DNA from 3 places in the Agrobacterium sp. NPDC090273 genome. Region 1 is predicted to be linked to each of the others. Evidence: riboswitches for the same ligand, from Rfam matches in the RefSeq annotation. Region 1 holds a riboswitch; each other region holds the start of a gene.
The links. A riboswitch is a leader RNA that binds a small molecule or an ion and turns the genes downstream of it on or off. The one in region 1 is predicted to bind thiamine pyrophosphate.
Positions count from the first base shown of each region.

Region 2: linked by a shared signal. The riboswitch ahead of ACIQT8_RS17750 (ABC transporter permease) and the one ahead of thiB (thiamine ABC transporter substrate binding subunit) in region 1 are both predicted to bind thiamine pyrophosphate.
Region 3: linked by a shared signal. The riboswitch ahead of thiC (phosphomethylpyrimidine synthase ThiC) and the one ahead of thiB (thiamine ABC transporter substrate binding subunit) in region 1 are both predicted to bind thiamine pyrophosphate.

Region 1 covers NZ_JBIVYN010000007.1:178,217-182,408, forward strand. Annotated here, with positions in the region: gene thiP (thiamine/thiamine pyrophosphate ABC transporter permease ThiP) at 1-436, opposite strand, end outside; gene thiB (thiamine ABC transporter substrate binding subunit) at 456-1,469, opposite strand; TPP riboswitch at 1,508-1,619, opposite strand; gene ACIQT8_RS19220 (VOC family protein) at 1,666-2,058, opposite strand; gene ACIQT8_RS19225 (ABC-F family ATP-binding cassette domain-containing protein) at 2,151-3,977, opposite strand; gene ACIQT8_RS19230 (thiamine diphosphokinase) at 3,982-4,192, opposite strand, start outside.
Region 2 covers NZ_JBIVYN010000006.1:277,887-282,078, reverse strand. Annotated here, with positions in the region: gene ACIQT8_RS17755 (alpha-glucosidase) at 1-1,897, shown strand, start outside; TPP riboswitch at 1,934-2,036, shown strand; gene ACIQT8_RS17750 (ABC transporter permease) at 2,167-2,952, shown strand; gene ACIQT8_RS17745 (ABC transporter substrate-binding protein) at 2,949-3,893, shown strand; gene ACIQT8_RS17740 (hydroxyethylthiazole kinase) at 3,905-4,192, shown strand, end outside.
Region 3 covers NZ_JBIVYN010000007.1:22,222-26,413, forward strand. Annotated here, with positions in the region: gene thiO (glycine oxidase ThiO) at 1-939, opposite strand, end outside; gene thiC (phosphomethylpyrimidine synthase ThiC) at 941-2,761, opposite strand; TPP riboswitch at 2,857-2,967, opposite strand; gene ACIQT8_RS18520 (acyl carrier protein) at 3,149-3,400, shown strand; gene ACIQT8_RS18525 (acyl-CoA dehydrogenase family protein) at 3,400-4,192, shown strand, end outside.

The sequences.
Region 1 (4,192 bases):
AAACATGCGCAACGAGAATGCCAGAGAGGCCGTAGATGCTGAATGGCTGCTCTTTGCCGAGTGACAAAAGCGCGGTGTTCAGCGCACCTTGCCTGCCCCAGATCGCGATGATCCCGAAGGCCCCGACAATTGCTGGCAGACCCATCGGAACCGCCAGTAGCCTGATTATCCAGATACGGCCGGGAAAACGTCTTTGCCGGGCCAGCGCCAGCGCCACCGGCAGACCCAGAATGATGGAAATAAGGGTGGACAGCGTAGCCTGATAAAGCGTGAAACGGAGGATGCGCAGCGTATAGGCATCCAGAATTCCCGAAGCCGACGTTCCAGCATCAAACGAAAGCAGCGCGACGACGGCAAGCGCCATGAACAGAAAAACGGCGGTAAACGCCGCCGTTCCTCCAATCATCGACCATCTGTAGTCGCGACGCAGCATCATCTGTTCGCCTGAACTTCCCTTAATTGACGCTCATGGCCGCAAGCCACTCATCGATCCAGGCCTTGCGATTTTTCGCCACCTCGGCAGAGTCCATCAGAAAGGTCTTTTCCGGCTGCACCAATTTGGAAAAAGCTTCCGGCAACGGCTTCGAAGTAGCGGAAACTGGCATCATCCAGTTGTTTTCCGGAATGGCGTCCTGAAAACCCGGCGTCAGAGTGAAGGCAAGGAACTGTTTGGCAAGCTCCTTCTCCGGCGCGTTTTTCAGGAGGCCTGAAACCTCGATCTGGATATAATGCCCTTCAGAAAACGCTGCGGCCTGATAACGATCGGTGTTCTCCGAAACCATGTGATAGGCGGGCGACGTGGTGTAGGAGAGCACCATCGGCACTTCGCCCTTGGTAAAGAGGCCGTAGGATTCCGACCAGCCCGGCGTCACCGTCAAAACGCGGTTCTTCAGTTTTGCCCAGGCCTCCGGCGCCTTGTCGCCATAGACCGACTTGACCCAGAGCAGCAGACCGAGGCCCGGCGTCGAGGTGCGCGGGTCCTGGATCGCGATCTTTTGCGACGGATCGCCGTCAACCAGATCCTTCAGGCTTTTGGGCGGGTTCTTGATGGTCTGCGTATCATAGATAACGGCAAAATGGCCGTAGTCATATGGCACGAAAACATCGTCCTTGTAGCCGCCCGGTACTTTCGCCGTGGACACATCAATGTCGCTTGCCTCGAACAGGCCGGTCTGTTTGGCTTCCGCCACGAGATTGGTGTCGAGGCCGACCACAACGTCAGCCTTCGAGCCAGCGCCTTCCAGTTTCAGGCGGTTGAGCAGCGCCACACCATCAGCAACCCCGACGAAATTGACCGTGCAGTTGCAGATTTTTTCGAAAGCCTCTTTCACCTTGGGGCCTGGACCCCATTCTGAAACGAAACTCTCATAGGTGTAGACAGTCAATGTCTTTTTCTCTTGCGCCGCGGCAACACCCGGCAACAGCAGAGATACGGCAACAATGGAGTTCAGCAAGAAACGACGACGCACGCGCACCTCCTAAAAAACGAAAAGGGGATCAGGCGCTTGCGTGAAAGCTGTCTAATCCCTACGCCGGTATGAACCGGATCAGGTTCTTCGGGTTGGCGAACCTCTCAGCCTTGTCTCCAGAAAGAAGACAAGACACCCCGTTAGATCAAAGCAAGGATGTAAACCTGCCGCTGTCGCTTGGCAAGACGGCCTGTTATCAGGCCTGCTCCGTCATATGCACGAGTTCCCAGACATGGCCGTCAGGGTCCTGAAAGCTGCCGGCATACATGAAGCCATGATCCTGAACCGGCTTCCATCTGCTGCCACCCGAGGAAAGTGCCGCCGTAATCGTACGGTCGATCTCCTCACGGCTCCCTGCCGAAAGGCAGGTCAGCACCTCTGTACTGCTCGTCGCATCACAAATATCGCCATTGATGAAATCCCGAAAACGCTCTTCCTGCAAAAGCATCACGAAGATGTTCTGCTCGACAATCATGCAGAGCGTACGATCGTCAGAATATTCCGGATTGAAGCTGAACCCGAGCGCCGTAAAAAATGCTCGCGATCTCTCGATATCCTTGACGGGCAGGTTGACGAAAATCATCCGCATGGTCCGAACTCCTCCATTGGACTCACAGGAAAAGCCAATTTGCTTCCCCTGTCAAAGTCAGAGCAGACGAAACCGTTCCCGGAATTCCGCTTTTATCCTTCAAGCTCTTCGCGCAGCATCTCCAGCTCCAGCCACTCTTCTTCCATGGCTTCCAGCTTTTCGCGCAGCTTGGTCATTTCCTCCGCCAGCTTGTTGAAGGCGGCCGGGTCTTTGGTGAACAGGTTGGGATCGGCCATGCGCTCTTCGCGCCTGGCGATTTCGCCCTGCGCTTTCTCCATTTCCTTCGGCAGATTTTCCAGCGCGAACTTCTGTTTGAAAGAGAGCTTTGCCTTGCCCTTTGCAGGTTCCGCAGACGAAGAGGCAGACGATGTGCTCTTTGCCTTTTCCTGCTTTTCCGCTTTCCGTTTTTCCTCGGCAGCACCTTTTCGCTGCGCCATCATATCGGAATAGCCACCGGCATATTCGATCCAGCGGCCATCCGGCGCATCGGGATTTGCCGGTGCGATGGTGGAGGTGACGGTACGATCGAGAAAATCACGATCGTGGCTGACAAGAATGACCGTCCCGGAGAACCCGGCGACGATTTCCTGAAGAAGATCGAGCGTTTCGATATCGAGGTCGTTGGTCGGCTCGTCGAGGATCAACAGGTTGGTCGGACGCGCGAGAATGCGCGCCAGAATGAGGCGGGCGCGTTCACCACCCGAGAGGTTACGGATCGGCGTACGGGCCTGTTCCGGCTGAAACAGGAAATCCTTCATATAGCCCGTCACATGCTTCAGCTCACCGTTGACGATCAGGTTGTCACCGCGGCCGTCCGTAAGATAATAGGCGAGAGTGTCTTCCGGGTTCAAATCCTCGCGCTTCTGATCGAGCGTCGCAATCTCCAGATTGGTGCCGAGCTTGACCGTTCCGCCATCAGGCGCAAGCTGCCCCGTCAACATCTTGAGGAGCGTCGTCTTGCCTGCGCCGTTCGGCCCGACCAGGCCGATACAGTCACCACGATGCACACGCAGTGAAAAGGGTGCGACGATGGTGCGTTCGCCATAGGACTTGGTGATGGCGTCCGCTTCGATCACCAGCTTGCCGGATTCACGCCCTTCGGTCACCGTTGCCTGGACTGAGCCCTGCGGCCCTTTGTGCCCGCGATAGGACGCGCGCATGGCCTGCAATTCACCGACGCGACGCATGTTGCGCTTGCGCCGTGCTGTCACGCCATACCGCATCCAGTGCTCTTCGCGCTCGATGGCCTTGCCGAGCTTGTGCTGCTCGAGTTCTTCTTCTTCCAGAACCTTGTCGCGCCATTCCTCGAAATGCGCAAAACCGCGATTGAGGCGCCGAGACTGGCCGCGATCCAGCCAGACAGTGGCATTGGACACCTTTTCGAGAAAACGGCGGTCGTGCGAAATCAGTACCAGTGCACTTCGCGTCTGCTGCAGCTCGTCTTCCAGCCATTCAATCGTCGGCAGGTCCAGATGGTTGGTCGGCTCGTCCAGCATCAAAATATCCGGCTGAGGCGCCATGACACGCGCGAGCGCCGCACGACGCGCTTCACCGCCGGAAAGGTTTTGTGGATGCTCCTGTCCCGTCAGGCCGAGATGTTCGAGAATGTAGGTGACGCGATAAGGGTCGTCGCCCGGCCCGAGCCCCGACTCGGCATAAGCCTGAACCGTATCATAGCCGTCGAAATCAGGTGCCTGTTCCAGATAACGGATGGTGGCGGAGGGATGACGGAAAACCTCACCTGATTGCGCTTCGACCAGGCCGGCGGCAATTTTCATCAACGTCGATTTGCCCGAACCGTTGCGCCCGACAAGGCAGATACGATCACCCGGCTCCACCTGCAGGTTTGCACCGTCAAGCAACGGCGTCACGCCAAAGGTGAGTTTGATATCGTCGAGTTTAAGAATTGGGGGTGCCAAGGTGTCAGGCTCCGGTCAGATCATAGGGTCGGGCAAGCACGATAGCTTTTCCGCTTTTCAGCGAAAAATGCGCCGTACCGCCATTTGCGACGTTGGAAATAGTGCGGGATGAACCGAAAGCAAGCGCGAACTCCGTTAGCGGATAGCGCACATTGGCAATGTTCAGCCCCTCAAGTATGGAAATACCGGCAACGGAAAACAAGGAACCGGCTGGC
Region 2 (4,192 bases), on a different contig from region 1:
TTTCGGTCAGGAGCGGATGGATATGTATCGCGGCAACTTCGATATCGAAGACTATGTCGTCGAACGTTCGCCGCTTCATCACGCTAATGTCGATCGCAATACGATCTCGCTGGCGTCGGCGGAGGGACAGCCGCCGCGATTGCAATTGACGCTGGATGGCAACACCCTTCGCTTTACGGCACTTGACGAAAGCATCAATCGCCTCTGGCTGCGGACCGTTGCAGAGACTGACGAGCATGTGTGGGGTGGTGGCGAGCAAATGTCCTACTTCGACATGCGTGGCCGGCGTTTTCCGCTCTGGACCTCCGAACCGGGCGTCGGTCGCGACAAGACGACAGAGATCACATTCAAGTCTGACGTCAGTGGCAAGGCAGGGGGTGACTATTACAACACCAATTACCCCCAACCGACCTACCTCTCGTCTCGCAGATACGCCCTCCACATAGAGACCAGCGCATATTCCGCCTTCGATTTCCGGAGCGATGATTTTCACGAGCTGGAGATCTGGGCAATTCCGGAAAAGATCGAGTTTTTCTCAGCCGATAGCTTTGCCGATATCGTCTCGATGCTCTCTTCGCGTTTCGGTCGCCAGCCCGAACTGCCGGAATGGGTTTATAACGGCGCGATCATTGGCTTGAAGGACGGCGTGAATTCCCTTGCGCGGCTGGAAAAAATCATGGCTGCCGGCACCAAGGTTTCCGGCCTATGGTGCGAGGATTGGGTTGGCCTTCGTCAGACGTCGTTCGGTGCGCGCCTGTTCTGGGACTGGCAGGCCAATGAGACACGCTATCCGCATCTGCGCCAGAAGATCGCCGAACTTGCCGATCAAGGCATTCGTTTCCTCGGCTACGTCAACCCCTACCTTTGCGTTGATGGCCCACTGTTTCCGATTGCTGAAAAAGCCGGTTACTTCGCAACCGACAAGGACGGAAAGACTGCACTGGTCGATTTTGGTGAGTTCGACTGCGGCGTTGTCGATTTCACCAATGCGGATGCAGCAATCTGGTTTGCCGAAGAAATCATCGGCAAGAATATGCTCGACTTCGGTCTGTCCGGCTGGATGGCGGATTTCGGCGAATACCTGCCGATCGACATTCACCTGGCCAACGGCGTGGATGCAAAACTGATGCATAATGCCTGGCCAACTCTCTGGGCCGAGGTTAATGCCAGAGCTGTTGAAAGTCGCGGCAAGACCGGTGAGACACTGTTTTTTATGCGAGCAGGCTTCACCGGGGTTCAGGCACACTGCCCGCTTCTGTGGGGCGGAGATCAATCGGTCGATTTTTCTCGACACGATGGCCTTGTCACGGTCATGTCAGGGGCGCTTTCCTCCGGCCTGCTTGGCAACGCCTATCACCATTCCGACATTGGTGGCTACACCAGTCTGTTCGGCAATGTGAGGACACCGGAGCTGATCATGCGCTGGGCGGAAATGGCTGCTTTTACGTCCGTCATGAGAACCCATGAAGGCAACAGACCCCGTGACAACATTCAAATTGACCAGGACGATGAGGTCCTGGAGCACTTTGCAAGGATGACGGCGATCTACGTTGCACTTGCACCGTATTTGAAATCCCTTTCGTCGGAGGCAGCACAGACCGGCCTGCCAGTTCAGCGTCCGCTTTTCCTGCACTTTGAGAGCGATCGACAAACCTATGCCATCCAGGACAGCTATCTCTATGGTGCAGACCTGCTCGTCGCTCCGGTATGGAAAGCAGGTGAAAATGTCCGATCTCTATACCTGCCAGGCAATATTGACTGGGTGCACCTTTGGAGCGGTGAGCGTTATGCGGGCGGCCAGAATGTCACAGTAGATGCCCCACTCGGCACGCCAGCAGTTTTCTATCGCGCCGGAAGTGCATTCAGCTCGATTTTCAAAGCCGTACAAACGATCTGAGCCGTTGACAGAAAGCTAAAAAAGCGACAGTTTCCGACCCATTCCGAGGGGAGCACCGAACGGTGCTGAGATGGCGATGAGCCGGACCCTTGAACCTGATCCGGGTCATACCGGCGTAGGAACGGAAACTGTCGCCTTACAATGGGACACTCTTTCTCTTCTCCGCTCTGCCTGGGTCTCCGTGATTGTCATGTCTGGAGATCGATTGATGATGTTGCATTACCGTTTGCTTGTCACGCGACACCTTAGATCCGTTTGCCGCTAGTCACATGCGAGCCGCTCATGCGTTGCACGGCGTGCTGATCCTGCTGATTGTATGGCAGGCAGGCACATGGCTGTTTTCGCCTCCCCGCTACATATTGCCGACGCCATTCGACGTCTTGAGCGTTTTCATTCGCCAGTCCGGCTTCCTATTCAGTCAGGCCGGGGTGACCTTGGCGGAGATGGCTATTGGCCTTGCATTGGGCATTGCCAGCGGGATTGCCGTGGCATTCTTCATCGCCGCCATGCCACGTTTGGGACGCCTTGTGTGGCCAATGGTGATTGTCCTTCAAGCGTTTCCGGTATTCGTCCTTGCTCCGATCCTTGTCCTCTGGTTCGGCTTCGGCATGGCCTCGAAGGTTGCCATGACCGCAATGATCATCTTCTTTCCTGTCGCATCCGCATTCAGCGATGGTCTCAGCAGAACCGATCGCGACATCCTGGATGCTGCCTCCCTGACCCAGGCAAGCGATTGGCAGATCCTCACCATGTTGAGGGTACCCTTGGCTTTTCCATCGCTCGTTTCCGGGTTGGGCGTTGCTGCGCCACTTGCTCCGCTTGGCGCGATCATCGGCGAGTGGGTCGGAGCGTCGTCTGGCCTTGGCTTCGTTATGATCCAGTCAAACGCCCGGATGCAAACAGACGTCATGTTTGCCGCGATGGCAATTCTGGCAGTGATTGCGGTGCTGCTTCGTCTGATTGTCGACCAAGCCACCAAGGGCTTCGCTCCCTGGGCGCACGAAGTCAAAAAACCTATTTATTCTAGAAACTTGCGGAGGAAATCCGAACCATGAAAAGAATTTTTTTGCCCCTCCTTTTTGCCGCAGCAAGTTTGCTTGTGCCGGCCCAGTCGCAAGCGGCTGACAAGCTGACGGTTCTCCTTGAGTGGTTCGTAAATCCCGATCACGCTCCAATGGTAATCGCGACGGAACGCGGACTATTTGCAGATGCAGGGCTTGAGGTTGAGCTGATCCCGCCTGCCGACCCGTCTGCCGTACCGCGTCTCGTTTCGGCAAAACAAGCCGATATCGGTGTTCATTACCAACCGAACCTTTATCTCGATCATGACGCAGGGCTGCCCATTGTCCGCTTTGGAACGCTCGTCGAAACACCGCTGAACACGATCACGGTGCTGGCCGATGGGCCGATCAAGAGCCTGAAGGATCTGAAGGGCAAAAAGGTCGGCTTCTCGGTCTCTGGCTTCGAAGATGCTATGCTGAAGCGCATGCTAGAGAAAGACGGACTGAAAAAAGACGACGTTGAACTCATTAATGTGAATTTCTCGCTCTCCCCGTCCCTGATTGCTGGCAAGGTCGACGCCACGCTCGGCGGTTTCCGCAACTTCGAGCTGACCCAGATGAAGCTTGAGGGCCATGAGGGCCGTTCGTTTTTCCCGGAGGAACACGGTGTTCCAGCTTACGACGAACTGATCTTCGTCGCACACCGTGACACCGCCTCAGATGGCCGCCTGCCACGTTTCCTCGACGCAGTTGAGCAGGCTTCCATCTTCATCACCAACCACCCGCAAGAATCGTGGCAACTTTTCATCAAGGCCTATCCGAACCTTGATGACGAACTGAACAAGTCCGCATTTTTCGATACATTGCCGCGTTTTGCCAAACGCCCGGCCGCGCTCGACACCAAACGTTACGCCAAATTTGGCGCATTCATGCAGGAGATGCAGCTGATCAAAAAGGCACCTGCAGTCAGTGACATCGCAGTGGAACTGGAATGATGACGACATCCGTGGCAGAAACAATACCGACAGCCGCGAAAGCGGCCGAGGTTCTCGAAACCGTCAGGCGGATGCGCCCCCGTGTGCATTGCCTGATGAATACGGTGGTTCAGAAATTCACGGCGGATGGCATCACAGTCGTCGGCGGAATTCCATCGATGACCACGTCGCTCGAGGAGATCGAGAGCTTCGTTATCAAGGCGGATGCCTTAACGATCAATCTCGGTACTCTCGATGCGGAGCGCCGTAAAGTTATCAGACTGGCCGTCGATATAGCCAATGCTGAAGGAAAGCCGTGG
Region 3 (4,192 bases), 160 kb from region 1:
ACGCGCAGCTTCGCGCGCCATCGCTGGCGACAAAAGAAAGCCGTGCCGGTGCGCACCGTTGACGAGAATGGTCCTGCCGCTTTCGCTGATCTTCGGCAGGTTATCGGGAAATGCAGGGCGGATACCGGTGCCTGTTTCGAGTATCTCCGCTTCGGCGAAAGCCGGATGAATGGTGTAGGCAGCATTGAGGAATTCCATCGTCGAGCGGACCGAGATCGGTCCGGTATGCTCGGATTCAATCATCGTTGCCCCGACCATGAAGCGCCCGCCTTCACGCGGCACAATGTAAAGCGGGATACGCGGATGCAGCAGGCGGACAGGGCGGGCCAGCGAAACATCCTGTGTGGCGAGATAAAGCATTTCGCCACGAACACCGCGAAGCCGGGGAAGCCGACCAACCCCCGCATGGCCGACACAATCGACCACACGGTCGAACGTATTTTCCTCCAGCTGGCCCATGCCCAGATGGAAGGCGACACCCATGCCCTGAAGGCGCGCATGAAGAGCTTTCAGCGCAAGGCGCGGATCGAGATGGCCTTCTTCCGGAAAATACAGCCCGAAACGGAAACGCCCCGAAAGATCGGGCTCGAGAGCTGCAATCCCATCCTCATCCAGCCATCTGTAGCCACTGGTTCTGGAGGCAAAACGCGAAAGCTCGGCGCGATCGCGCGCCGGCGCAACAACAAGCGTGCCATTGCGGAAAACGAGGCCGGGGGTGGCCCGCTCCCACCAGTCCAGTGCAGACTGACCAAGCGTTAGTACAGCCTCTTCTGCACTCTCGCGTTCACACCAGGGGGCCAGCATTCCGCCTGCATACCAGGAAGCGCCGCGAAACGGTTCGGCAGCGGCATCCGCAACCTCGACCGAAGCACCCGCCAAAGCCAGTTCGAACGCCGCGGTTAAACCCGCGACGCCCGTTCCCTTGATCAGGATACGCATGCTAAGCGCCAGTCGAAGGATCGACAGGCAGATAGAGCTCCCCACCCTCCTGGAACCTGGCCGCCATTGCTTCCAGTCCTTCCTTCTGCGCCTCGGCGCGGATGTCATGCGAAATCCGCATGGAGCAGAATTTGGGACCACACATCGAGCAGAAATGCGCGACCTTGTGCGCCTCCTTCGGCAGCGTTTCATCATGGAAGGAACGCGCCGTGTCGGGATCGAGCGAAAGATTGAACTGATCTTCCCAACGGAACTCGAAACGGGCGCGCGACAACGCATCGTCACGCACCTGCGCAGCCGGGTGTCCCTTGGCGAGATCGGCTGCGTGGGCGGCAATCTTGTAGGTAATGACACCCACCTTGACGTCATTGCGATCAGGCAGACCGAGATGTTCTTTCGGTGTCACATAACAAAGCATTGCCGTGCCGAACCAGCCGATCATCGCAGCGCCGATACCAGACGTAATGTGGTCATAACCCGGAGCAATATCCGTCGTCAGCGGCCCGAGCGTGTAGAACGGTGCCTCGCCGCAGACTTCAAGCTGCTTGTCCATGTTCTCCTTGATCTTGTGCATTGGCACATGACCAGGGCCTTCGATCATCACCTGGCAATCCTTGGCCCAGGCGATTTTGGTCAACTCACCCAGCGTTTCCAGTTCGGCAAATTGCGCCGCATCATTGGCATCGGCAATTGACCCCGGACGCAGACCGTCGCCGAGTGAGAAAGAAACATCGTAGGCGCGGCAGATGTCGCCGATTTCCTCGAAGTGTTCGTAGAGGAAACTCTCCTTGTGATGATGCAGACACCACTTGGCCATGATCGAACCGCCACGCGACACGATACCGGTAACGCGGTTGACGGTGAGCGGAATGTAATGCAGCCGGACGCCGGCATGGATTGTGAAGTAGTCTACGCCCTGCTCCGCCTGCTCGATCAGCGTATCGCGGAAGACCTCCCAGGTCAGGTCTTCGGCAATGCCATTCACCTTTTCCAGCGCCTGATAGAGCGGCACAGTGCCAATCGGCACCGGCGAATTGCGGATGATCCACTCTCGGATATTGTGAATGTTGCGACCCGTTGAAAGATCCATAACGGTGTCGGCGCCCCAACGGATCGCCCAGACCATTTTTTCGACCTCTTCCGCCATCGAGGACGTAACGGCCGAATTGCCGATATTGGCGTTGATCTTCACCAGGAAATTGCGGCCGATGATCATCGGCTCCAGTTCGGGATGATTGATGTTGGCGGGGATGATCGCCCGGCCCGCAGCCACCTCCTGACGAACGAATTCCGCACTGACGTGATCAGGAACATGCGCGCCGAAACTCTCGCCGTCACGCACAAGCTTTTCCCTGGCCGCCTCACGCCCAAGGTTTTCCCGGATGGCGATGAACTCCATTTCCGGCGTGATGATACCGGCCCGAGCATAGGCAAGCTGGGTGACGGCCTTGCCGTCTTTGGCCCTGAGCGGTTGATAGCGTAACGGAAATTCAGGCGTCAGGCGGGTGCCAGTCGCAAAACCGTTGTCCTCCGGTTTGACGTGACGTCCGTCGTAAGCCTCGACATCACCTCCGGCCAGCGTCCAGTCGCGACGCTGGCGTGGAAGGCCACGCTCAATGGCGGCGATGTGGGAAGGGTCGGTGTAGAGGCCGGAGGAATCATAGACTGTTACTGGCGGTTCGCCCGCTGTCGGATGGACCGCAATCTCGCGCATAGGCACGCGAATTTCCGGATGCAGGACGCCTTGCCTGTAGACTTTCGTGGAGGCAGGCAGCGGCCCGGTGGTGACGACGGGCGGGGTAGTCTTGGCAACGATATTCATCTTGAGGCTCCAAAGTTTGACAGTGGAGACCCAGTTCGAGCCGGAATGATGGAAAATACCGCAAGGTGCTGCATGAACGTCAAGCGTCAGCAAACCCTTTGGTCTTTGCACCGTCCCTACGCCAGTATGAACTGGATCAGGTTCAACGGGTCACTGCGCATAACAGCAGAATCTCAGCCCCTTGCGGGACACCCCTGGTGAATGACCGAAAGAAAATGCACATCCCCGCTTTTGTCAAGGAGCGATATCGACACTTGGCAGCATCGACTGTTTGTCGCATGCTGCTGTTAGTTGCAGTTAACCTAACGGTTTAGTTGAATGTTATCGTTTGGAATGTAACCATAACATTCAAAGCGTCTAATATGACTTCATGGGAGACACGTCCAAATGAACGCGACTATTCGTGAAATACTGGCAAAGTTCGGCCAGCTTCCCACCCCTGTCGAAACGATCGCCGATGAGGCTGATCTTTACGCGGCGGGGCTTTCGTCTTTTGCGTCAGTACAACTGATGCTCGGCATCGAAGAGGCATTCGATATCGAGTTCCCCGACAATCTTCTCAACCGCAAATCCTTTGCGAGCATCAAGGCGATCGAAGAAACGGTCAAGCTCATCCTCGACGGAAAAGAGGCCGCCTGATGAACGTCACCGTGGCGCCGATAGATGAAGCTCTGTCCGCGCGTGCGGGCAAAGTCGCGGCGATTGCCGCAAAACATGCCGATGATGTCGATGCTGCCGGCCGGTTTCCCCATGAGGCCGTAGCAGCACTGCGGCACGAACGGCTGCTGGGAATTCAAATTCCTGAAAACCTTGGCGGCGAAGCTGCCTCCCTGCAGGCGATCGCTGATATCTGCGTCCGCCTGGGACAGGCATGCTCGGCAACGGCGATGATTTTCGCCATGCATCATATCAAACTGTCGAGCCTCGTTGAGCACGGCGAACAAAGCGACTGGCACGCGGCTTTCATGCGCCGTGTTGCGGGCGAACAACTCCTGCTCGGATCGGCGACGACGGAAGGCGGCATCGGCGGTAATCTCCGCAACTCCATCTGCGCAATCGATATCCAGGACGATATCTGCCAGCTGGAAAAGGACGCCACCGTCATTTCCTACGGTAGCGACGCCGACGCCATTTTGATCACCTCGCGCTCGCATTCTGACGCCGCACCCACCGATCAGGTGATGACGGTTTTCCTGAAAGACCAGTATACGCTCGAGAAGACCCACGTATGGGACACGCTCGGCATGCGCGGCACCTGCTCCGACGGCTTCCTGTTTCGCGGCAAGGCGCCGGCCACCCAGATTTTTCCGAAACCATTTGCCGAGATCGCTGCACAATCGATGCTTGCAACATCGCATCTGCTGTGGAGCGCGGTCTGGTACGGTATCGCTTCTGACGCTGTCTTGAGAGCGCAATCTTTCGTACGCGCTG